4 regions of the Kitasatospora sp. NPDC089509 genome follow, and region 2 is predicted to be linked to each of the others. Evidence: riboswitches for the same ligand, from Rfam matches in the RefSeq annotation. Region 2 holds a riboswitch; each other region holds the start of a gene.
The links. A riboswitch is a leader RNA that binds a small molecule or an ion and turns the genes downstream of it on or off. The one in region 2 is predicted to bind cyclic di-AMP.

Region 1 (5,020 bases), on a different contig from region 2:
AGCTGGACCGCTACCTGCCGTTCCTGGCCACCACCAAGGTGCTGATGGGCGCGGTGCGCGCGGGCGTCGGCCGGGAGACCGGGCACGAGGTCATCAAGGAGCACGCCGTCGCCTCCGCGCTGGCGATGCGCGCCGGCGCCCGGGAGAACGAGCTGCTGGACCGCCTCGCCGCCGACGAGCGGATCCCGCTGGACCGGGCCGCGCTGGACGCGCTGCTGGCCGACCGGCTGTCCTTCACCGGGGCGGCCGGGGCGCAGGTCGCCGAGGTGGTCCGCCAGGTGGAGGCCGTTGCCGCGGCCTACCCGGAGGCCGCCAAGTACGCGCCCGCCGACATCCTCTGACGTAGCGTCAGCGTCGGTCAGTCGTCCGACGAGGGCCCCGTCGCCGTTCCGGTGGCGGGGCCCTCGGGCGTCCGGGGGCGGCCCGGGTCGAGCGGCGGGGTGGTGGTGGCGCACGGCCAGTCGCAGTTCGGCTCGGCCACCGGGTGCTCCTCCTCGGGGGCGAGCACGTTGCCGCGGATGGTGGTGAAGGCGATCAGCCCGCCGCAGACCAGCAGTCCGGCGCAGATCAGCATCGCGGTGTGGAAGGCGGAGTCCACCGAGGCCGGCACCCGGTAGGCGTCGCCGCTCAGCCCGGCCAGTGCCGGGAGGGCGGCCACCGCGAGCAGGCCGGCCGCGCGGGCGGCGGCGTTGTTCACCCCGCTGGCGATGCCCGCGTGCCGCACCTCGACGGCGGCCAGCACGGTGGCGGTCAGCGGGGCGACCAGCAGCGTCATCCCGGAACCCATCACCGCGACGGCCGGCAGCACGTCCGCCCAGTAGGAGGAGCCGGGGCCGGTGCGCAGCATCAGCAGCACCCCGGCGGCGCACAGCAGCGGGCCGACGGTGAGCGGGATGCGCGGGCCGATCCGCTTGCCGAGGCGCCCGGCGCGCGCGGACAGGGTCAGCATCAGCACCGTGATCGGCACCAGCGCGAAGCCGGAGACCAGCGGGGAGAAGCCGGCGACGATCTGCAGCTGCACCACCAGCAGGAAGAACACCCCGCTGAACGCCGCGTAGACGCACAGGGTGACCAGGTTCACGGTGGTGAACAGCCGGGAGGAGAACAGCCCGAGCGGCAGCATCGGGTCGGGCGCCCGCCGCTCCACGGCCACGAAGGCCGCGCCCAGCAGCAGACCGGCCACGCCGGTGACCCAGACGGCGGGGGACAGCCCCTCCCCGGCGGCGGTGAGCGCGTAGGTGATCGCGCCGAGGGCGAGGGCGGCGAGCAGGGCGCCGGGCACGTCGAAGCGGCCGGCGGCGGACTCGTCCCGGCTCTCCGGGACGTAACGGGAGGTCACCGCGATCACGGCGGCGGCCAGCGGCAGGTTCAGCAGGAAGATCCAGCGCCAGCCGGGGCCGTCCACCAGCCAGCCGCCGAGGAAGGGGCCGACGGCCGCCGACACCCCGCCGAGGCCGGACCACAGGCCGACCGCGGCCGAGCGGTCGTCCGGGTGGAAGACGGCCTGGAGCATCGCGAGCGAGCCCGGGGTGAGCAGCGCCCCGCCGATGCCCTGGACGGCGCGGGCGGCGATCAGCACGTGGATGGTCGGGGCGGCGGCGCAGGCCGCCGAAGCGGCGGCGAACCAGACCACGCCGATCAGGAAGACCCGGCGCCGCCCGTAGCGGTCGCCGAGCGCGCCGCCGAGCAGGATCAGGCCCGCCAGGGTGAGCAGATAGGCGTTCAGGGTCCATTGCAGGGAGGCGAGGGTGGCGCCGAGGTCGGCGCCGATCCGGGGCAGGGCGACGTTCACCACGGTGCCGTCGAGCATCGCCATGCTGGAGCCGAGCACCGTTGCGAGGAGGACCCAGCGACCCTGTGCGCTGCCCAGGCGCAGGGTGCCGGCGTGAGAGGTGGCCACGGGTCGAATCCTGTGCCCACGGGGGTGTACGTGACAAGGGTCACCGGGTGGTGTGTCGGTCGGTGACGGTGGGTGCTCCTCTGGTCGCCCGGTGTTGCACTGGTCGGCGCAGGGTCGTGGATCAGTGGCGCCGGGTGAACGGATCGTGCACGGACCGTACGGCGGATCATGCGGAGGGTGACCGCGGGGGCGGGATCGGCCGCTGTTTCGAGAGATCGACATTGCTTCACCCGAACGGATGAGTTTTAGTTCAGCGACCGCCCGGCCAGCCCGGACGGATCCGCCGGGTGGAACGCCGAGTCCTGCCGCTGCCCGGTGGCTCGCAACGAACTCTGTACGGCAGGAGCGGGGGACCCACAGGTAAGTCGCCGGACCGGAGTTCGCGCTTTCACAGCGCGGACCACCAGGACCGGCTCGGGGTGAAGCCGCGCATGCGGCCGGGCAACTCCAGCCCGAACCCGACAGCTCACCTCGCAGGCGTCGGAGAGGAAAATTCCATGCCTGCACAGGCTCGTCGTATCGCCCTGCCCCGTGCCGCCCGCATCGGCATCGCCGCCGCCGTCACCGGCGTCTCGTTCGTCCTGCCGCTCGTGACCGCGATGAACGCCCAGGCGACCAGCACCCCGGCCGCCGTCGTCGTGGCCGCCCCGGCCGCTGTCGCCCCGGCCGCTGCTCCGGCCGCGGTCGTCCCGGCCGCCGTCACCTCCGGCTACGTCGCCCCGCTCGCCGCCCCGGTGCTGGGCGAGGCCTACGGGGTGGCGGGCGCCATGTGGGCCTCCGGCCACCACACCGGCCAGGACTTCGTCTGCTCCACCGGCACCCCGCTGCGCGCCGTCGCCAACGGGGTCGTGGTGAAGGCCGCCTACGACGGCGCCTACGGCAACGAGGTCGAGCTCAAGCTCGCCGACGGCAAGTACGCGCAGTACGCGCACCTCTCCTCGATCGGTGTGAAGGTCGGTCAGTCCGTCGCCGCCGGTCAGCAGCTCGGCTACTCCGGTGCGACCGGCAACGTGACCGGCCCGCACCTGCACTTCGAGGTCCGGACCGGTCCGGACTACGGCTCGGACATCAACCCGGTCAGCTACCTGCGCGCGCACGGCGTCGCGCTCTGAACCACCGGCTCCCGCCGGGATTCCTGAACCACCGCTGGTGCGGGGCGAATCGACCACCCGGGATGGTCATGTCGGGTGACCGCTCGACCGGGTGATCGCCGCACCGGTGGATCTGGGCGCGGGTCACGCCCACGGCCGGCCCCGGCCGTACGAGAACTCTCGTGCGGCCGGGGCCGGCCACCGTCGTGTCCGGAGTCCTCGTCGGCTCCGGCGTCCCCGGCGCTTCCGGACCGCGTTCGACGGCTCGAACGCGGCGTCAACTCCGCCGGTTCTTCGGATGATCTGCGGTTCCGTGGGCCGTGCCCCGCCGCGCGATCCTGTCCGCAGTCAGCGCCCGGCCGGTCCGACGGGCGGGCGCGCCCGGGTGGACGAGGAGGCCGGATGACCGTCCGGAGCGGGGACGCGGTCGGGCCGCGGGTCGGGTCGGACGGGGTCGACCGGCTGAAGGCGGACTCGGTCGGTCTGCCGGGCGTGGTGTTCATGGCGGTCGCCACCGCCGCCCCGATCACCGCGATGACCGGGAACCTGCCGATCATCATCGGGCAGGGCAACGGGGCCGGGGCGCCCGCCGCGTACGTCCTGGCGACCGTGGTGCTCACGGTCTTCTCGGTCGGGTACGTGGCGATGGCCCGGCACATCACGGCCGCCGGGGCGTTCTACGGGTACGTCTCGCACGGGCTGGGCCGGGTGGCCGGGATGGCGTCGGGGCTGCTCGCGCTGCTGGCGTACATCGTCTTCGAGGCCTCGGTCATCGGCTTCTTCGCCTACTCGCTGCGCGGGCTGGTCCGTTCGCAGGCGGGCGTGGACCTCGACTGGGGCTGGTACGCGCTGGTCGGGCTGACGGTGATCGGGGTGACGGCCTGGTTCGACCTGCATCTGACGGCGAAGGTGCTCGGGGTGGCGCTGCTGCTGGAGATCGCGGTGCTGGGCGCGGTCTCGCTGGCCGTGCTGGCCGCCGGCGGCGGGCCGGACGGAATCGTGCTCGGGGCCGTGAGTCCGCTGAACGGGCTGAAGGGAGTGGGCAGTTCGGGCACGGCGGCGGCCGGGGTGGGCCTGGTCTTCGCGTTCTGCTCCTGGGTGGGCTTCGAGTCGACCGCGATGTACGGGGAGGAGTCGCGCGACCCGAAGCGGGTGGTGCCGCGGGCGACCATGGTGTCGGTGGTCGGGATCGGCCTGTTCTACGTGTTCGTCTCCTGGATGATCCTGTCCGGCAACGGAGTCGGGCACGCCGTCGCGGTGGCGGGCGGTGCGGTGCCGGGCAAGGACGGGAACAGCCTGTTCTTCGATCCGCTGGGCGAGCACCTCGGGGCCTGGGCGGTCACGGTGTTCCAATGGCTGGTCGTCACCGGCTCGTTCGCCTGCGCGATGGCCTTCCACCAGTGCGCCGCACGGTACTTGTACGCGATCGGGCGGGAGGGGCTGCTGCACCCGGCGCTCGGCCGGACCCATCCGCGGCACGGCTCGCCGTACGTCGCCTCGGTCGTGCAGTCGGCGGTCGCGGCCGGGCTGGTGCTGGCGTTCCTGCTGGCCGGGATGGATCCGTACGTCCATCTGTACACGCTGCTGGCGCTGTTGGGGACGATGGCGATCCTGGTGGTGCAGACGCTGTGCTCCTTCGCGGTGGTCGGGTACTTCCACGTGCAGCGGCGGCACCCGGAGACCGCGCACTGGTTCCGCACCCTGCTCGCTCCGCTGGTCGGCGGGGTGGCGATGGGCGCGGTGGTGGCGCTGCTGGTGGCCGACCGGGGGGCGGTGGCCGGGGCGGCGGCGGGCACCCTGGTGTTCCGGCTGATCCCGTACCTGGTGATCGGGGTGTTCCTGGTCGGGATCGGAACGGCCTTGGTGCTGCGACGGGTTCGGCCGGAGCTGTACGCGCGGATGGGGCGGATCGTGCTGGAGGACGCGGTGGAGCGCTGAGCGGGGCGGTGCCGGGTGGGCGGCGGGCTCAGTGCCGGTGGGCGGGCAGGCCGTGCTCGGCGGCGCTCAGCAGGGCGTGCATCCGGTGGCC
Region 2 (5,020 bases):
CCCTTGGCGAGCAGCCGGGCGGCATTGTGGAAGAAGTACAGGCCGAAGTCGACGAAGGCGCCGGCCACCGGGACGCCGTCGACCAGCAGGTGGTTCTCGTCCAGGTGCCAGCCGCGCGGGCGGACCACGACGGTGGCGAGCTCGGCGGCGGGCTTGAGGGCATAGGCCTTGCCGGCCGAGCTGGTGAAGTCGATCCGGCCCTCGAAGGCGTCGATCAGGTTGACCTGCCCGCTGACCACGTTCTCCCAGGTCGGGGAGGTGGCGTCCTCGAAGTCGGCGAGCCAGATCCGCGCCCCGGAGTTGAGCGCGTTGATGACCATCTTGCGGTCGGTCGGGCCGGTGATCTCGACCCGGCGGTCCTGGAGGGCGCGCGGCGCCTCGGCGACCTTCCAGTCCCCGGCCCGGACGTCGGCGGTCTCGGGGAGGAAGTCCAGCGTGCCGGTGCGGGCGATCTCCGCCCGTCGGGTCCTCCGCCTCGCCAGGAGCTCCTGCCGGCGGCCCTCGAAGGCGCGATGGAGGCCCACGACGAAGGCGACCGCCTCCGGGGTGAGCACCTCCTCCGCCCGGTGGACGCGCGGTCCGGCGACAGTGACGACCGGAGCGGCGAGAGAGGAGGTGATTGGGGGTACCCCCGGCCGGAGGCTGGGGGAGGGTCCCTGATCTGCAGCCATGAGCAGGACACTCCTAAGACGGTTGAGCCTGACGAAGGGAGCTCCGGTGGGAACTTCCTGGGGAACTTCCTCGATCGTTACCCGCCTGTCGGCGAGTTCGATTCTGTAAGGTGGAGACTAGTTTCCGCGATACAGAATTTCAACGGTTTGTTGAAGAGGTCGCCGGGACTCTACTCCTCCCCGACAGCGAAGGGAACGCCGGTGGTTGCGACCCCCGACACAGCATCGACGACAGGCGCCGACCGCGCGAGCGGCGGCGTGCAGTCCGTCGAGCGCGCCTTCCAACTCCTGGAGGCGCTGGCCGACTCCGGCGGGATCGCCACCCTCAGCGAACTCTCCAGCACGTCCGGCCTCCCCATGCCGACCATCCACCGACTGGTCCGTACCCTCGTCCAGCAGGGCTACGTCCGCCAGGACACCGCACGCCGCTACACCCTCGGCCCCCGGCTGATCCGGCTCGGCGAGACGGCCGGCCGCCTGCTCGGCAGCTGGGCCCGCCCGTACCTGGCCGAGCTGATGGAGGCCACCGGCGAGACCGCCAACCTGGCGGTGCTGGAGGGCGGCGAGGTGGTGTACGTCGGGCAGGTGCAGTCGCGGCGCTCGATGCGGATGTTCACCGAGGTCGGGCGGCGGGTGCAGCCGCACTGCACCGGCGTCGGCAAGGCGCTGCTCGCCCAGCTGCCGGAGGACGAGGCGCGCGCGATCCTGGGCCCCAACCCGCTGCCCGCGCACACCGAGTACACCCTCACCGACCCCCAGCAGCTGATGGACCAGCTCGCCGAGGCGCGCGAGCGCGGGTACGTGGTCGACGACCAGGAGCAGGAGATCGGCGTCCGCTGCATCGCGCTCGCGGTGCCCGGCGCGCCGACGCCCACCGCACTGTCGGTGTCCGGCCCGGAGGCCCGGATCCGGGCCCTGGAGGAGCAGGCGGGGGCGTCCGCGCTGGTACCGGTGATGCACCAGATCGCGGCCCGGCTCGGGCAGGTCCTGGCGCCCTGACCTCCGGGTCCACTGACATCCCGTCAATTCACCTGCACGGCAAGGGTGGAGACGCAAGAACCGGCAGCCGCTCGACCTCGGGGAGGTCGGGGGGCTGCCGGTTCCTGAGAGCGGCTGGTCCTGGGGGTCGGCTGGCCTAGACGGCCTGCGCGATGGCCTACGCGACGGCCTAGCGGTAGACGCGCACGTAGTCGGCGGAGAAGCTGATCGGGGTGTTCCCCTGCGGCGCCGGGTGGTACTTTCCGGCGCTCACCGAGAGGTTGAGGATCAGGTACGCCGAGAAGTTGCTGCCCACGCCCTTGTTGTCCGAGTACACCTTGACGCCGTTGACGTACCAGTCCACCGAGTTGGCGCCGTAGTAGGTGCCGATGGTCACCCACTGGTCCGCGGCGACGGCCTTGGCGTCGGTGTAGTACTCCGGGTTGCTGGGGTTGACGTGGTTGGTCAGCTCCAGCAGGTTCGGGTTGTCCGGGTGGTACTCGAAGGAGTCGATCTCCCCGTTGCCGTTCTTCCAGGTCCACAGGGCGGGCCAGGCGCCGGCCACCGAGGGCATCTTGACCCGGGCCTCGGCGTAGTCGCCGGTCTTGACCTGGAAGCCCTCCGCGGAGCCCTCGGTCGTCAGGAAACCGGTGTTCCAGGACTGCTGGCCGTTCTCCAGGGCGGGCCCGCCCGGGGTGGCGGTGAAGGTGGCGACGCCGTTCGCGACGGTGACGTTGTTCTTGTTCAGCCAGTCGAGCTTGTTGTCGCCCGGGTTGTGGTTGCCGTACTTGTACGCGGTGCTCTTGTCACCCACCCAGCGCTGGCCCCAGGCGATCGGGCCGTTGAACTCGTCGGACCAGGTCAGCGACTTGCCGGCGATCGGGGAGGACGGCGCCGGGGTGCTCGGGGTCGCGGTGGCGCTCGGGGTCGGGGTCGGGGTCGGGGTGACGCTCGGGGAGGGCTGCGCGGTGGGGGCGGTGGTCGGCGCGGTGGTCGGGGCCGGGGTCGGGGACGGCTTGGCGGTCGGGGTCGGCGCCGGGGTCGGGGTCGGCGTCGCGGTACCGGCGCGGGAGACCACCAGCTGCTGCGAGGGCAGGTTGTGCCAGGCTCCGCCCAGGTCCTGCCAGAAGCCGAACTGGTTGTACGTCCCGGCGGGCAGGGTGCGCGCGCCGCTGGTGAAGCTGAACCCGCTCGGGCATATCTGCACGTTGCTCGCGTTGCCCGGGAAGTCCAGGTTGGTGCCGCGGGCGTCGCGGACGCCGACGCCGACGGTCTTCGCGGTGACGCAGGACGAGGAGTGCAGGGCCAGCGAGGCGGTGGTGGCCTTGCCGGCGACCATGGCGGCGGGGGCGAGCCGGTCCTGGGTGACGGTCGGGGCGGTGGCGGCCTGGGCGCCGGACGGCAGCGCGAACAGGCCGGCGCCGGTGATCGCGATCGCGCCGGTGGCGGCGAGGGCGGCGTTGCGGCCGCGGTGGGAGGGACGGGCGTGGCGGGGCGCGCGACGGCGCCCGGCAGGCTGGTGCATGGCGGGTCCTCTGCGACGCCTGCGAGGTGAGCTGTCGGATTCGGGCTGCAGTTGCCCGGCCGCCTGTGGAGCGGCTTCACCCCTAGCCACGACCCGCACGCTGGTACGTACGGGCCGGGCGCTGACCTTGGTTCCCCCGCTCCCGTCCGCTGTGGTGCTCGAGTGCCCGCCGGCGGGTGGACGGGACTCGGCGTCCCGGCGGCGGGGTCCGCGACGGCGGACGACCGTTGCAGGCTAGGCAGTCCGTCCGTGAACGGACAACTGGATCCGGCCGGTTGTCGCACAGCTCACAGTGGTGTCGATCAACGACGCTGCGTGGTCGGCGAGTTGATCAATCCCCTGGCGGTACCCGGAGGCTCGTCCAAGGGCTCGACCGAGGTTCGGCCGGGGCTCGACCGGGGACTCGGCCAAGGGCACGGCCGGAGCTTCAGTCGAGCCAGGCGGCGACCTGGGCCTCGGCGTCCGGCGCCCAGGCCAGCTCCAGGTGGTTGAGCCCGGTGAGCAGCCGGGTGCCGCCGACCGTCGCGATGCCGGTGGTGTCCAGGGCGCTCGCGGTGAACACGATGCCGTCGCTGGGTCCGCGGTTCTCGTTCAGCACGCCCGGGATGTCGGCCGACCCGCCCGCGAGGAGGTAGGTGGGCACCGAGGCCGGGATCCCGGCCCGCTGGAGCGGCGCGATCAGCGAGCCGGCGCCGACGGCCGCCTGGATGCCCTGGCCGGAGGTGTAGAAGCCCTGGCCGCCGTAGTAGGTGGTCCACCAGTCCTGGGCGGTGGTGTCCACCCCGTAGGTCGCGTCCCAGCGGGCCAGCAGCTGGCGCTGGCCCGGGTAGCAGTCGCTGCCGCCGGTCGGCAGCACACCGAGGCAGGGCTGCGCCGTGTACGTCCCGTAACAGGTCATGTACAGGTGCGGGGAGGGTGCGTTGGCGGTGCCCCCGCAGGCCGGCCAGGTGGCCAGGTCGAAGTCCCAGCCGTGCGCGTAGACGTAGTCGAGCCCGCCGTTCGGCCCGCCGAGGGTGATCAGGCGGCGCACGTCGCCCGCGTACGCCCGTCCCTGCGCCGGGCGCACCGAGGACACGTACGCCCGGGCCGCCACCTCGCCCTTGCTCCAGGCCACCACGTCGACCCGGGGGACGCCGAGCCGGGCCCGGATCAGGGCGAGCGCGTCGCCGACGGCCTGGGCTTGGAGCAGGTTGTCGCCCTGCTTGTGGGCGAAGCCGACGGCGAAGACCCGGCGGCCGGTGCCGGCCAGGTACTGGGCCAGGCCGGTGGAGGGGCAGGCGGACGCCCCGCAGGTGCCGCTCTCCCCCGGGTTCGCCCAGGCCCGGTCGGCGTTGTCGTTGGCGCCGTGGACCAGCAGGACGGGCGTGCCGGTGCCGCCGGCGTCCCAGCCGGTGGCCGAGTAGAGCAGGAAGCGTGCCGAGGAGGGCTCGCCGGTGCCGAAGTAGGTGCGGCGGGCGCCGTCCTGGTCGCCGCGGCCGTCGGCGGGGTACTGCTCGGGGCCGAAGCCCGGGGTGGGGTCGAGGTAGCGCTCGACCTTCGCCCAGCCGTTGCCGGGGGCGGGGAAGGTCGCTTCGAGGGTGAGCGGAGCGGCACTCGCCGCGCCGGCGGTGGGGGCGCCGAGGAGGAGGGCCGTAAGGGTCAGCAGCAGCGCGACGAGTGCGGCGGGGACGCGTCCGGAGGGAGTCCTGGCGGGCGTCCGGGCGGGGGTCCGGGCCGGGAGTCCTGCTGCGGCGCCGGTGGGGGCACTGGTGGGGGTGCGTCTCATGGGCGTGGACGGTAGGACCGGCGCGTCGTCCGTGCCCATGTGCCGGTCGCACACCGCGGGCGGCCGGGCGATGGCGGACCG
Region 3 (5,020 bases), on a different contig from region 2:
GCTCGCGCCTCTTTTCCACCCCACCGTGTCCCCTCCCCGCCACCCCGGGCCGCCCTGTCCTGCAGCGCTACCCCCACCGCGTGGCGTTCCCCCTGCTGCCGGTGCCGCGCCCACTCCGGTGCGGCTCGCCCCTCCTTCCATCGGGCCTCGGCTGCGTCCGCCCACCCCCGTGAGCCCTGCTGCCGGCAGCCGCCATGCACTTCACGCTGCGCAGGAAGTCGGCCGGACCGACTTCCTGCGCGAGCGCCGGTGCTCTGATCGCCTGTGGACTGCCTGCGGCGTGAGAAGTCGACGGGGCCGACTTCTCGTGTTGATCAGCCCGTGTGGTGGGCGGTTCCCCGGGCGAGTGGTGGCTGTTGTCGCCTGCCGCCGGAAGTCGGCTCGGCCGACTTCTCGTGCGAGCCCGAGTCTCCTGTGCGGAGGGGAGGGCTGTACGGCTCCCTTGGGTGGGCGTTCCGGTCGGTGGCGGGGTTCCGAGAAGGGCTGGCCGGCGTGAGAAGTCGACGGGGCCGACTTCTCGTGTTGTCCGCCTCGCGAGGTGGTTCTCCGGGCCGGTGGGGGTTGTTGCTGCCTGCCGCTGGAAGTCGGCTCGGCCGACTTCTCGTGCTCGGGCCCGCTGCCAGGGCCGGGGCTGGGGGTTGCTAGTCGTTCGCCGGCCGGGGCCAGGCGTGGAGGCCCGTGGTGAGGGTGGTGATGAGGCGGTCGTGGGTGGTGGTGAGGTCCTCGGTGAGTTGGAAGGCGCCGGTGATGGACAGCGAGGCGAAGCCGTGGGCGAGGGAGCGGACGGTGCGGGCCGCGTGGATCGCCTCGGAGCCGTCGAGGCCGTAGCCGCGGAGGACGGCGATGATGACGCCGACCAGGCGGGTGGCGGCGCGGGTGAGGTCCTCGTCCGGCTGCGGGGCCTGGGGGAGGGCGGTGTAGCGGTGCGGGTGGCGGGTGGCGTAGGCCTGGTAGGCGCGCAGGACGGCGGTGACCGCGTCGTCCCCGCTGCGGCCGACGGCGGCTTCGGCCAGTCGGTCGGCGAGTTCCTCGGTGACCCGGACGGCGATGAGCCGCCGCAGTTCGGCGAGCCCGCCGCTGACGTGCTTGTACAGCGAGGGGGTGGCGACCCCGGCGCGGGCGGCGACGGAGGCGAGGGTGAGGGCTTCGGTGCCCTGGTCGTCGATGAGCGCGAGGGCGTGGTCGACGACCTGCTCGGGGGTCAGTCCTACGCGGGGCATGGTGGTGGTCTCTCCGGGGGGCGAGGGGTCAGGCGAGGGGTCAGGCGAGGGGTCAGGCGAGTTCGGCGAGGAAGGGCAGCAGGGCGTCGGCGACGGCCCGCGGGTTGTCGGCCATCGGGTAGTGCCCGGACCCCTCGATCATGACCTTCCGCGCGCCGAGCTTCTCGGCCTGGAGGTCGGCGACGGCCTCGGGCTTCGGGAAGTCGGGGTCCTTGCTGCCCATCAGCACCAGGGCGGGGCAGCGGACGGCCGCGCACCAGCCGATCGGCGCGGAGTCGCCGGTGACGTGGCCTCGGGTGGCGGTCCGGCGGCCGGGGGTGTGCAGGGCGGCGACCAGCCCGTCCATGTAGCCGTCGAGGTCGGCGGGGCGGGGGCCGGGGAAGGCCATCTTGCGGAGGTAGTAGCCCCAGACGCCGGGCCACCGGACCAGCGCGGCGCCCATCACGACCATGACGCCCTTCATCAGGGCGTTGGCCCGGTGCTCGACGAAGGCGTCGATCAGCGCGATCCCGGCGACCCGCTGGGGGGCGTCCCCGGCGAGCTTGACGACGGTCGCCCCGGTGTAGGACTGGCCGACCAGGACGGCCCGTTCGATGCCGAGGTGGTCGAGCAGGGCGAGCACGTCGGTGGCGACGGCGGCGGGGCTGTAGTCGTCCCAGGCGATCGAGGACTCGCCGAAGCCGCGCACGTCCATGGTGATGACCCGGTGCCCGGCCGCGGTGAGCAGCGGGTGCAGGTGCCGGTAGGCGCGGCGGGAGTCGAGCATGCCGGGGAGCAGGACGACGGGGGTGCCGTCGCCCTGCCGGGTGTCGTCGTACGCGAGCCGGCCGCCGGTGACGTCGAGGTACTGGGTGCTCGGGGTGGTGGTGCCGTTCATGGTGGGCCTCCGCTGGCTCGCCCGTTGCTGCCGATAGCCATAAAGCTAAGGCTAATAGCCTTAGCCGTCAAGCCCCCGCGAAAGCCTCCGACAGCCCCGGGCGACCCCGTTCAGGGCCTCGCTCGGGACCCCCGCTCAGGGCCCCTCGACCCGGAACGGGTCGTGCTCGCTGAGCAGCTTCTCCAGCCGGGCCTGGTCGACCCGGGCGACGGTGTCCGTGGACTCCTGCCGGTCCCGGATCACCTTGGCGAGCGTGAACGAGGAGGTGACGGTGTAGAGGAGGCCGATCCCGAGGAAGGCCCGGGTCCAGCCGCCGACGGGCAGGTAGGCGATCCCGGCGGCGAGGGCCACGGCCGAGATGGCGAAGGAGAGGACGGCCTGGGCGTAGTACGCGGCCGTGGTGCGTGACTGCATCGGTGCGCTCATGGCGTCAGGATGCGGGCGTCCGGCCGGATCGCACATGAGTAGGAGTACTCAGATGGGGCCGGTTGGTTGAAGGGTCGTTCGTTGACGTCCGATCACCTGGTCCACAGCCGTCCCGGACGGATGGCTTGGAATCAGAGCCTCCTAGGATTAACGTTTGATAACGCAGCGCGGTCGTCAACGCCGTACCCAGACGGCACCGTGCGCCGTCGCCTAATCCCGCCGACCGGCCTCCGGGCAGGTCAGGGAGCCGGGGAACCACGTTCCTTGGGGTGAATCGGCGGGGCCCCGGCCCGGCCGTAGGAGACCTTCCTGCTCCGAACCCGTCAGCTAACCCGGTAGGCGCGAAGGAAGGAAAGGAGCGCGCCCCCGTGGCGTCGACGCACACCCCGGCACACCCGGCCGGCCCCGCAGCCGGTACCCAGCTCCTCGACCACCCCGTCCCGGACAGCCCCGAGGCGCTCGCACCGGAGGCCGAGGCCAACCGCCACCGGATGCCGCGTCAGACCCGCGGAGCCTCCCCGCTGCTCGGCGTCACCGCCGTCGCCGCCACCCTGGGCGCCACCGGCTTCGCCTCCGCGACCCCGGCCGCCGCGCCCGCCATCGAGGCCCAGGACGAGATCCCGGTCGCCCTGGCCGCCGACCCCGGCCTGGCGCTCGCCGCCCGGATCCAGCAGCAGGCCGACGGCCAGCGCACCGCCGCCGAGGAGACCGCCCGCGTGCAGGCCGCGCAGGAGGCGGAGGCCAAGGCCGCCGCCAAGGAGGCGGAGGCCAAGCGCGCCGCCGAGGAGGCCGAGCGGGTCAAGGCCGCCGCCCTCACCCTGCCGGTGAAGGACTACAGCCTCTCCGCCCACTACGGCCAGAGCGCCCGCTACTGGGCCCACCTGCACACCGGCCTGGACTTCGCCGCCGACACCGGCACCGCGGTCCACGCGGTCGGCCAGGGCACCATCACCTCGGCCGGCTGGTCCGGCGCGTACGGCTACCGGATCGTCGAGACCCTGCCCGACGGCACCGAGATCTGGTACTGCCACCTCTCCTCGATCATCAAGGGCTCCGGCAAGGTGACCGCCGGCCAGCAGATCGGCAAGGTCGGCGCGACCGGCAACGTGACCGGCCCGCACCTGCACCTGGAGGTCCGCCCCGGCGGCGGCGCCCCGGTCGACCCGGAGCCCTGGCTCCAGCAGCACGGCCTCAACCCGTGACCCGGTGAACCCGTAGCAGTCGGCGGTCGACAGTCGGCGGTCGGCAGCCGGCGAACCCGTAGCCGAAGGCCCGGGACGTACGCACGCACGCGCGTCCGGGGCCTTCGCGGCACCTCACTCCGCCGGCAGCTGCGCCAGGTACGCGTCGATCTCCGCCGTCCCCGGCTCCGGCGCGAGCTCCGGGAACTCCTCGACCAGCAGCCGCGGCAGCCCGGGCACCGTCCACTCGCCGAGCAGGTCGAGCGCCGCCTCGGCCGCCGCCTCCTCGAACTCCTCGAAGCCCCCGGTCAGTTCGTCCGGCATCGGCCGCCCCAGCGCGTTCAGCTCGGCCAGGTTGCGGTAGCTGCGCCGCATCAGGCCCTGCTCCAGCAGCCGCCGCGCGCCGTCGGTGGCCATGCCGACCGACAGCACCCGGCCCGGCGCCCACCAGCCCTGCTCGTCCGGATCGTCCAGCCAGCCGGTCGGCGTCAGCGCCTGGTACCCGGCCAGGCGCTCCTCCTCGGTCAGCCCGGCGAAGCCCGCCAGCCAGTCCCGGACGGCCGCCGGGTCCGTCACGTCCACGTCGTGCGCGTGCAGCAGCACCGCGTACAGCCGGGGCCAGGTCACCAGGTCGGCGCGGTGCAGCAGCCCGACCGCCACCTCGCCCTGCCACTCGGCCTCGGCGTGCAGCCGCTCCTGCCGCTTGGCGTTGAGCCGCTTCGCGGCCCGCTGGTGGTCGACCAGCAGCCGCACCGCCTCGCCGTAGGCCAGCGGGTCCTGTTCCGGTGCGGGCTGGACGTAGAGGTGGAGCCGCTCGTACAGCAGGTGCTCCACCGCGGCGGAGGTCAGTTCGGGCCAGCCGTCGTGCATCCTGCCGTCGCCCAGTTCCAGCAGCGCGAGCACCGTGCGCAGCGGCTCCTCGGCCACCGGCGCCCGGTCCTCTCCGGCCGCCCAGGCGAGCAGGTCGGCGGCCCTGGTGCGCGGGGCGAGCCGCAGGTCTTCGTCGTTCATGTTCGAAACGGTAACCGCCGGGCGCGGGTAGGGTCGGCAGCCATGATCCCCGTGCGACTCACCGGTCCCCGGTTGGCCATCCGCGAGTACCACCACACCCCGGAGGAAGTGGACGCGCTGCACGCGCTGTTCGGCGACCCGGAGGTGACCCGCTACCTGCCCTTCGAGCCGCGCGACCGGGAGACCTGCGCCGACCAGATCGAGCTCTACCTGGAGGAGGCGATGGCCGAGTCGCGGGACACCTACCGGCTCGCCGTGGTCCGGCGGGAGGACGCCGAGGACCCGGCGGAGGCGGTGCCGGTCGC
Region 4 (5,020 bases), on a different contig from region 2:
TTTCCGGCCTCGGAGGCTCAGGCCTCGTACTTACTGTGCCTACTGGTCCGCGGAGCGGAACCGCGGGAAGGCGCCGCGGCCGGCGTACTCGGCGGCATCGTCGAGGATCTCCTCGATGCGCAGCAGCTGGTTGTACTTGGCGACGCGCTCGGAGCGGGCCGGGGCACCGGTCTTGATCTGGCCGCAGTTGGTGGCGACGGCCAGGTCGGCGATGGTGACGTCCTCGGTCTCGCCGGAGCGGTGCGACATCATGCAGCGGTAGCCGTTGCGCTGGGCCAGCTCGACGGCGTCCAGGGTCTCGGTCAGCGAGCCGATCTGGTTCACCTTCACCAGCAGGGCGTTGGCGGTACCGGTCTCGATGCCCTTGGCCAGGCGGGCCGGGTTGGTGACGAACAGGTCGTCGCCGACCAGCTGGACCTTGTCGCCCAGCTTGACGGTCATGGCCTTCCAGCCGTCCCAGTCCGACTCGTCCAGCGGGTCCTCGATGGAGACCAGCGGGTAGGCGGCGACCAGCTCGGCGTAGTACTCGATGAGCTCGGCGGCCGTGAGGGCCTTGCCCTCGAACTGGTAGGCGCCGTCCTGGTAGAACTCGGAGGCGGCGACGTCCAGGGCGAGCGCGATGTCGCGGCCGGGCACGTAACCGGCCTTCTGGATGGCCTCGGTGATGAGGTCCAGGGCCTCGCGGTTGCTGTCCAGGTTCGGCGCGAAGCCGCCCTCGTCGCCGAGGCCGGTGGACAGGCCGCGCTCCTTCAGCACGCCCTTGAGGGTGTGGTAGACCTCGACGCCCCAGCGGACGGCCTCGGAGAAGGACTCCGCGCCGATCGGAGCGATCATGAACTCCTGGATGTCGACGTTGGAGTCCGCGTGCGAGCCGCCGTTGAGGATGTTCATCATCGGGACCGGCAGGACGTGGGCGTTCGGGCCGCCCAGGTAGCGGAACAGCGGCAGGTCGCTGGCCTCGGAGGCGGCGTGCGCGACGGCCAGCGAGACGCCCAGGATGGCGTTGGCGCCGAGCGAGGACTTGTCCGGGGTGGCGTCCAGGTCGAGCATGGCCTGGTCGATCAGGCGCTGCTCGGTGGCGTCGTAGCCGACCAGCTCCGGGCCGATCTGCTCGATGACGGCCAGGACGGCCTTCTCCACGCCCTTGCCGAAGTAGCGGTTCTTGTCACCGTCGCGCAGCTCCAGCGCCTCGAAGGCGCCGGTCGAGGCACCCGACGGCACAGCGGCACGACCCGTGCTGCCGTCGTCGAGGCCGACCTCGACCTCGACCGTGGGGTTGCCGCGGGAGTCGAGGATTTCGCGGGCTACGACGACATCGATGGACGGCACGAAGCATCTCCTTGCGGAAGCAGGGTCCGGCCCACGGTGGTGCGGTCGGCCGGATGATTGCGGAGTCGTTACGACCAGAGCCTAACCGCCCGGGCTCCCGGGGCCACCTCGACCTCGGCTCCGTCTCAGCGTGTGGCCCCGCTACCCACCGGTAGTTCACCTGCTCGTCCCAGCCGGTCCGGCCGGAGCGGGCGAATGCGGACGAAGGGGGCCGCGCCGGGCGCGACCCCCTCGGAATGCGTCCGGGGACGGCTCAGCCGAGGTGCAGGACCTGGCCGGGCATGATCAGGTTCGGGTTGCCGCCGACCGTGCCGCGGTTGCCGTCGTAGACCGCCTGCCAGCCGCCGGACACGCCCTGGGCGGCGGCGATGGTCGACAGCGTGTCGCCGGAGCGGACGGTGTAGTCGTGACCGCCCTGGGCGGCGGCCTGCGGGGCCTGCTGCGGCTGGGCGGCGGCCTGCGGGGCGTACTGCTGGTAGACGCTCTGGTGGCTGGTCCAGTACCAGGAGCCGCCGTTCTGGTACCAGTACACCTTCGAGTCGGCGTCCCAGCCGGCCTTGCCCGGGAAGCCCTGCAGCTGCGGCTTGGCCAGCTGCGGGGCGGCCGGCTTGGCGTCGTCCTGCTGCGGGGCGGGCTTCGCGGCGGGCTTGGGGGCCTGGGTCTTGGGGGCCTGGGTCTTGGGGGCCTGCTGCTTCGGGGTGGACTGCTGCTGGGCGGACTGCGGCTTGGCGTCCGAGGAGGTGTCCACGGCCGCCGGGGCGCCGCCCTTGCTCAGCCCCGCCTTCTTGGAGCAGACCGGCCAGGCGCCCGGGCCCTGCGAGGCGAGCACCTTCTCGGCGACCGTGATCTGCTGCGCCCGGCTGGCCTGGTTGGCCTGCGCCGCGTACGCGGTGCCGCCGTACGCCTTCCAGGTGCTGGAGGTGAACTGCAGGCCGCCGTAGAAGCCGTTGCCGGTGTTGATGCCCCAGTCGCCGCCGCTCTCGCACTGGGCGACGGAGTCCCAGGCGGAGGCCGGGGCGGCGGACGCGCCGGTGGCGGTGAGGAGCGGCAGCGCGAGTCCGACGCCGGCCACACCCGCGACGGCGATGGCCTTCTCGGCCTGGGTGCGACGACGGTGACGGCCAGATCCAACGAGCAGCATGAAGGGTCCCTCTCCGCACGCCTGCGAGGTGAGCTGTCGGGTTCGGACCGGGAGGTGGCCCGGCCGCCGTATGCGGGAACGGTCCCGCGCGGGCGGCTTCACCCCGAGCCGTGGGAGAACGGCAACAAACCTGGTTCCCCCGCCCCTGCCCAGGGTTCTGGTCGGTTTCCCGTGGCGCGGCGGGCAGGACTCGGCGTTCCGCGTTCGGGGTCCGCAGCTGCGAACTCCAGGGAGACTAGACAGATCCTCAGATCAATCACAAGCTCATATCGCCGACATCACACAAGAATTACGGCGCGTGTTCGATCGCCTACGGACGGCGGGGCTTTGTCCGGTTTGATGGGTGTTCATACCGTCGCCGAGGCGCCGTTCGCGACCCCGCGTCAGTGTGTCGGAGCCTCCGGGCGGGCGTGCGGCGAACGCACTTCCGGACTGAATTCGACCGGAAGTTCACGCAATCCACGCATGATCAGGCCACCGCGCCAGCGCAGGTTCTCCGGACTTTCGGCCAGGCGCAGATCGGGCAGCCGGGAAAGCAGCGTGGCCAGCGCGGACCGTCCTTCGAGCCGGGCCAGCGGGGCGCCGATGCAGTAGTGGATGCCGTGCCCGAAGCCCAGGTGGGGATTGTCGGTCCGGGCCAGGTCCAGGGTGTTCTCGTCGGAGAACCGGGCCGGGTCGCGGTCCGCCGCCGCCAGCACCACCAGCACCGGATCGCCGACCGGGATGTCCACCCCGCCGATGGTCAGCGGCCGGGTCGCGAACCGCCAGGTCGCCAGCTCCACCGGCCCGTCGTAGCGCAGGAGTTCCTCGATCCCGGTCTCCAGCAGCGCGGTCTCGCCGCGGGCCACCGACTCCTGCAGCAGCGCCCGCTGCCCGGGGTTGCGCAGCAGCGCGTACGTCCCGTTGCCGATCAGGTTGACGGTGGTCTCGAACCCGGCGAACAGCAGGATGAAGGCCATCGCCGCGGCCTCGTTCTCGCTCAGGTGCTCGCCGTGGTCGCTCGCCCGGATCAGGCCGGAGATCAGGTCGTCGCCGAGGTCCGCCCGCTTGCGGTGGATCAGCTCCAGCAGGTACGCCCGCATCTTCTTCACCGCCCGGCCCACGCCGCCGCGTTGGCCGCCGCCGTGTCGGATCATCATGCCCGCCCAGTCGCGGAAGTCGTCCTGGTCCTCGGCCGGCACGCCCAGCATGTCGCAGATCGCGTAGATGGGGAGCGGGAAGGCGAACTCGTGGATCAGGTCGGCCGATCCGCGCTGCGCGAAGCCGTCGATCAGCCGGTCGGTCAACTGCTGCACCCGCGGCTCGAACTCGGCCACCCGGCGCGGGGTGAAAGCCTTCGACACCAGTCGGCGCAGCCGGGTGTGGTCCGGCGGGTCGATGTTCAGCAGGTGGGTCATCAGGTCCGCCTGCCGCTCCCCCGGGATGCCGACCCGGCCGGTGCGGTGCGCCTGCTCGCTGTGGTGCGCCGGGTTCTTCGACAGCCGGCCGTCCGCGAGCGCCTGCCGGGCGTCCGCGTACCTGGTCACCAGCCAGGCCTCCACCCCGCTCGGCAGCGTGGTGCGGTGCACCGGGGCGTGCTCGCGCAGCCAGGCGTAGGCGGGGTACGGGTCGGCGGCGAACTCCCAGGTGAAGAGCTGGGGGTCGGGCTGGGCGGCGGACTGAGCGGCATCGGGCTGAGCTGGCATGGGTCGACCGTAACCGCTGGACCGGCGGCGCCCGGCTACCGGCGGAACATCACCGGTTCGCGAACCGTTCGTGAGCGGCGCGCGAGCAGTGTGCCAACCCTCCGTGGACGCCCCGTGGACGGTCCGTGGACAGCCCTTGGACAGCTCTTGGCCGGGTGGCAGGCGTGAGCCTGGTCACCTGCGGGGTAATCCCTGTTGCGGAGGGTCAGGACGTGCCTACGATCCTCCGCAGTATGCGTGGGCGCCGGTGCGGTGTCGCCCACAGGGAGGAGCAGGCCATGCGGGTCAGCGGAGCAGTCGTCGTCATCGCGGTACTCGACGGCGGTTCGGGAGCCGACCTCGCCCGCCGGTTCACCGCGGCCGGCGCCGCCGGGATGCTGATCGCCGACCAGCACGTCGGGATCGCGGAGGACCTCGCCGCCGAACTCGACCGGCCGGGCTGCCCCGTGGTGGGCGTCTGCGGCGACATCCGCCGGCCCAGCGACGTCGCCGCCCTGGTCGACACCGCCGAGAAGCACCTCGGGCCGATCGACCTCTTCTGCGTCGCCGGCCCGCGCGGGGAGCGGATCGTCTCCCTCGCCGAGCTGCCCGACCACCTCGACCTGGAGCGGCTCGCCGAACTGGTCGCCCTGGTCGGCGAGGCGATCGGCGAGCTCGTCCCGCCGCAGCGGCAGCCGGTCGGCCGGACCGCCACGGCGGCCTGAGCCGCTCCCGTCCGGCCTGGGCCGGGCCGGCTCCGGCCCGAACCGGGCTACTCCGGCTTGAGCCCCTCGGCCGCGCGCACCGCGTCCCGGTAGCCGCGCGCGGCCGAGCGCAGCGCCGCGTCCACGTCCACCCCGGCGTCGTGCGCCCGCTGCGCGACGGC

Region 1: another riboswitch for cyclic di-AMP. It lies ahead of ACIP4P_RS36070 (M23 family metallopeptidase); the one in region 2 lies ahead of ACIP4P_RS16925 (hypothetical protein).
Region 3: another riboswitch for cyclic di-AMP. It lies ahead of ACIP4P_RS39320 (M23 family metallopeptidase); the one in region 2 lies ahead of ACIP4P_RS16925 (hypothetical protein).
Region 4: another riboswitch for cyclic di-AMP. It lies ahead of ACIP4P_RS39170 (transglycosylase family protein); the one in region 2 lies ahead of ACIP4P_RS16925 (hypothetical protein).

What each region holds. Positions count from the first base shown of each region.
Region 1 is NZ_JBIVHS010000025.1:106,159-111,178, reverse strand. It holds gene purB (adenylosuccinate lyase) at 1-341, shown strand, start outside; gene ACIP4P_RS36075 (MFS transporter) at 359-2,122, opposite strand; cyclic di-AMP (ydaO/yuaA leader) riboswitch at 2,214-2,395, shown strand; gene ACIP4P_RS36070 (M23 family metallopeptidase) at 2,398-3,012, shown strand; gene ACIP4P_RS36065 (APC family permease) at 3,394-4,929, shown strand; gene ACIP4P_RS36060 (DUF2470 domain-containing protein) at 4,958-5,020, opposite strand, start outside.
Region 2 is NZ_JBIVHS010000007.1:42,030-47,049, forward strand. It holds gene aceB (malate synthase A) at 1-671, opposite strand, end outside; gene ACIP4P_RS16920 (IclR family transcriptional regulator) at 873-1,670, shown strand; gene ACIP4P_RS16925 (hypothetical protein) at 1,840-3,174, opposite strand; cyclic di-AMP (ydaO/yuaA leader) riboswitch at 3,176-3,341, opposite strand; gene ACIP4P_RS16930 (esterase/lipase family protein) at 3,602-4,939, opposite strand.
Region 3 is NZ_JBIVHS010000031.1:25,225-30,244, reverse strand. It holds gene ACIP4P_RS39335 (TetR/AcrR family transcriptional regulator) at 642-1,220, opposite strand; gene ACIP4P_RS39330 (alpha/beta fold hydrolase) at 1,273-2,097, opposite strand; gene ACIP4P_RS39325 (YiaA/YiaB family inner membrane protein) at 2,233-2,523, opposite strand; cyclic di-AMP (ydaO/yuaA leader) riboswitch at 2,721-2,879, shown strand; gene ACIP4P_RS39320 (M23 family metallopeptidase) at 2,892-3,725, shown strand; gene ACIP4P_RS39315 (hypothetical protein) at 3,840-4,715, opposite strand; gene ACIP4P_RS39310 (GNAT family N-acetyltransferase) at 4,758-5,020, shown strand, end outside.
Region 4 is NZ_JBIVHS010000030.1:103,591-108,610, reverse strand. It holds gene eno (phosphopyruvate hydratase) at 40-1,329, opposite strand; gene ACIP4P_RS39170 (transglycosylase family protein) at 1,583-2,470, opposite strand; cyclic di-AMP (ydaO/yuaA leader) riboswitch at 2,475-2,643, opposite strand; gene ACIP4P_RS39165 (cytochrome P450) at 2,854-4,155, opposite strand; gene ACIP4P_RS39160 (SDR family NAD(P)-dependent oxidoreductase) at 4,434-4,859, shown strand; gene ACIP4P_RS39155 (MazG family protein) at 4,907-5,020, opposite strand, start outside.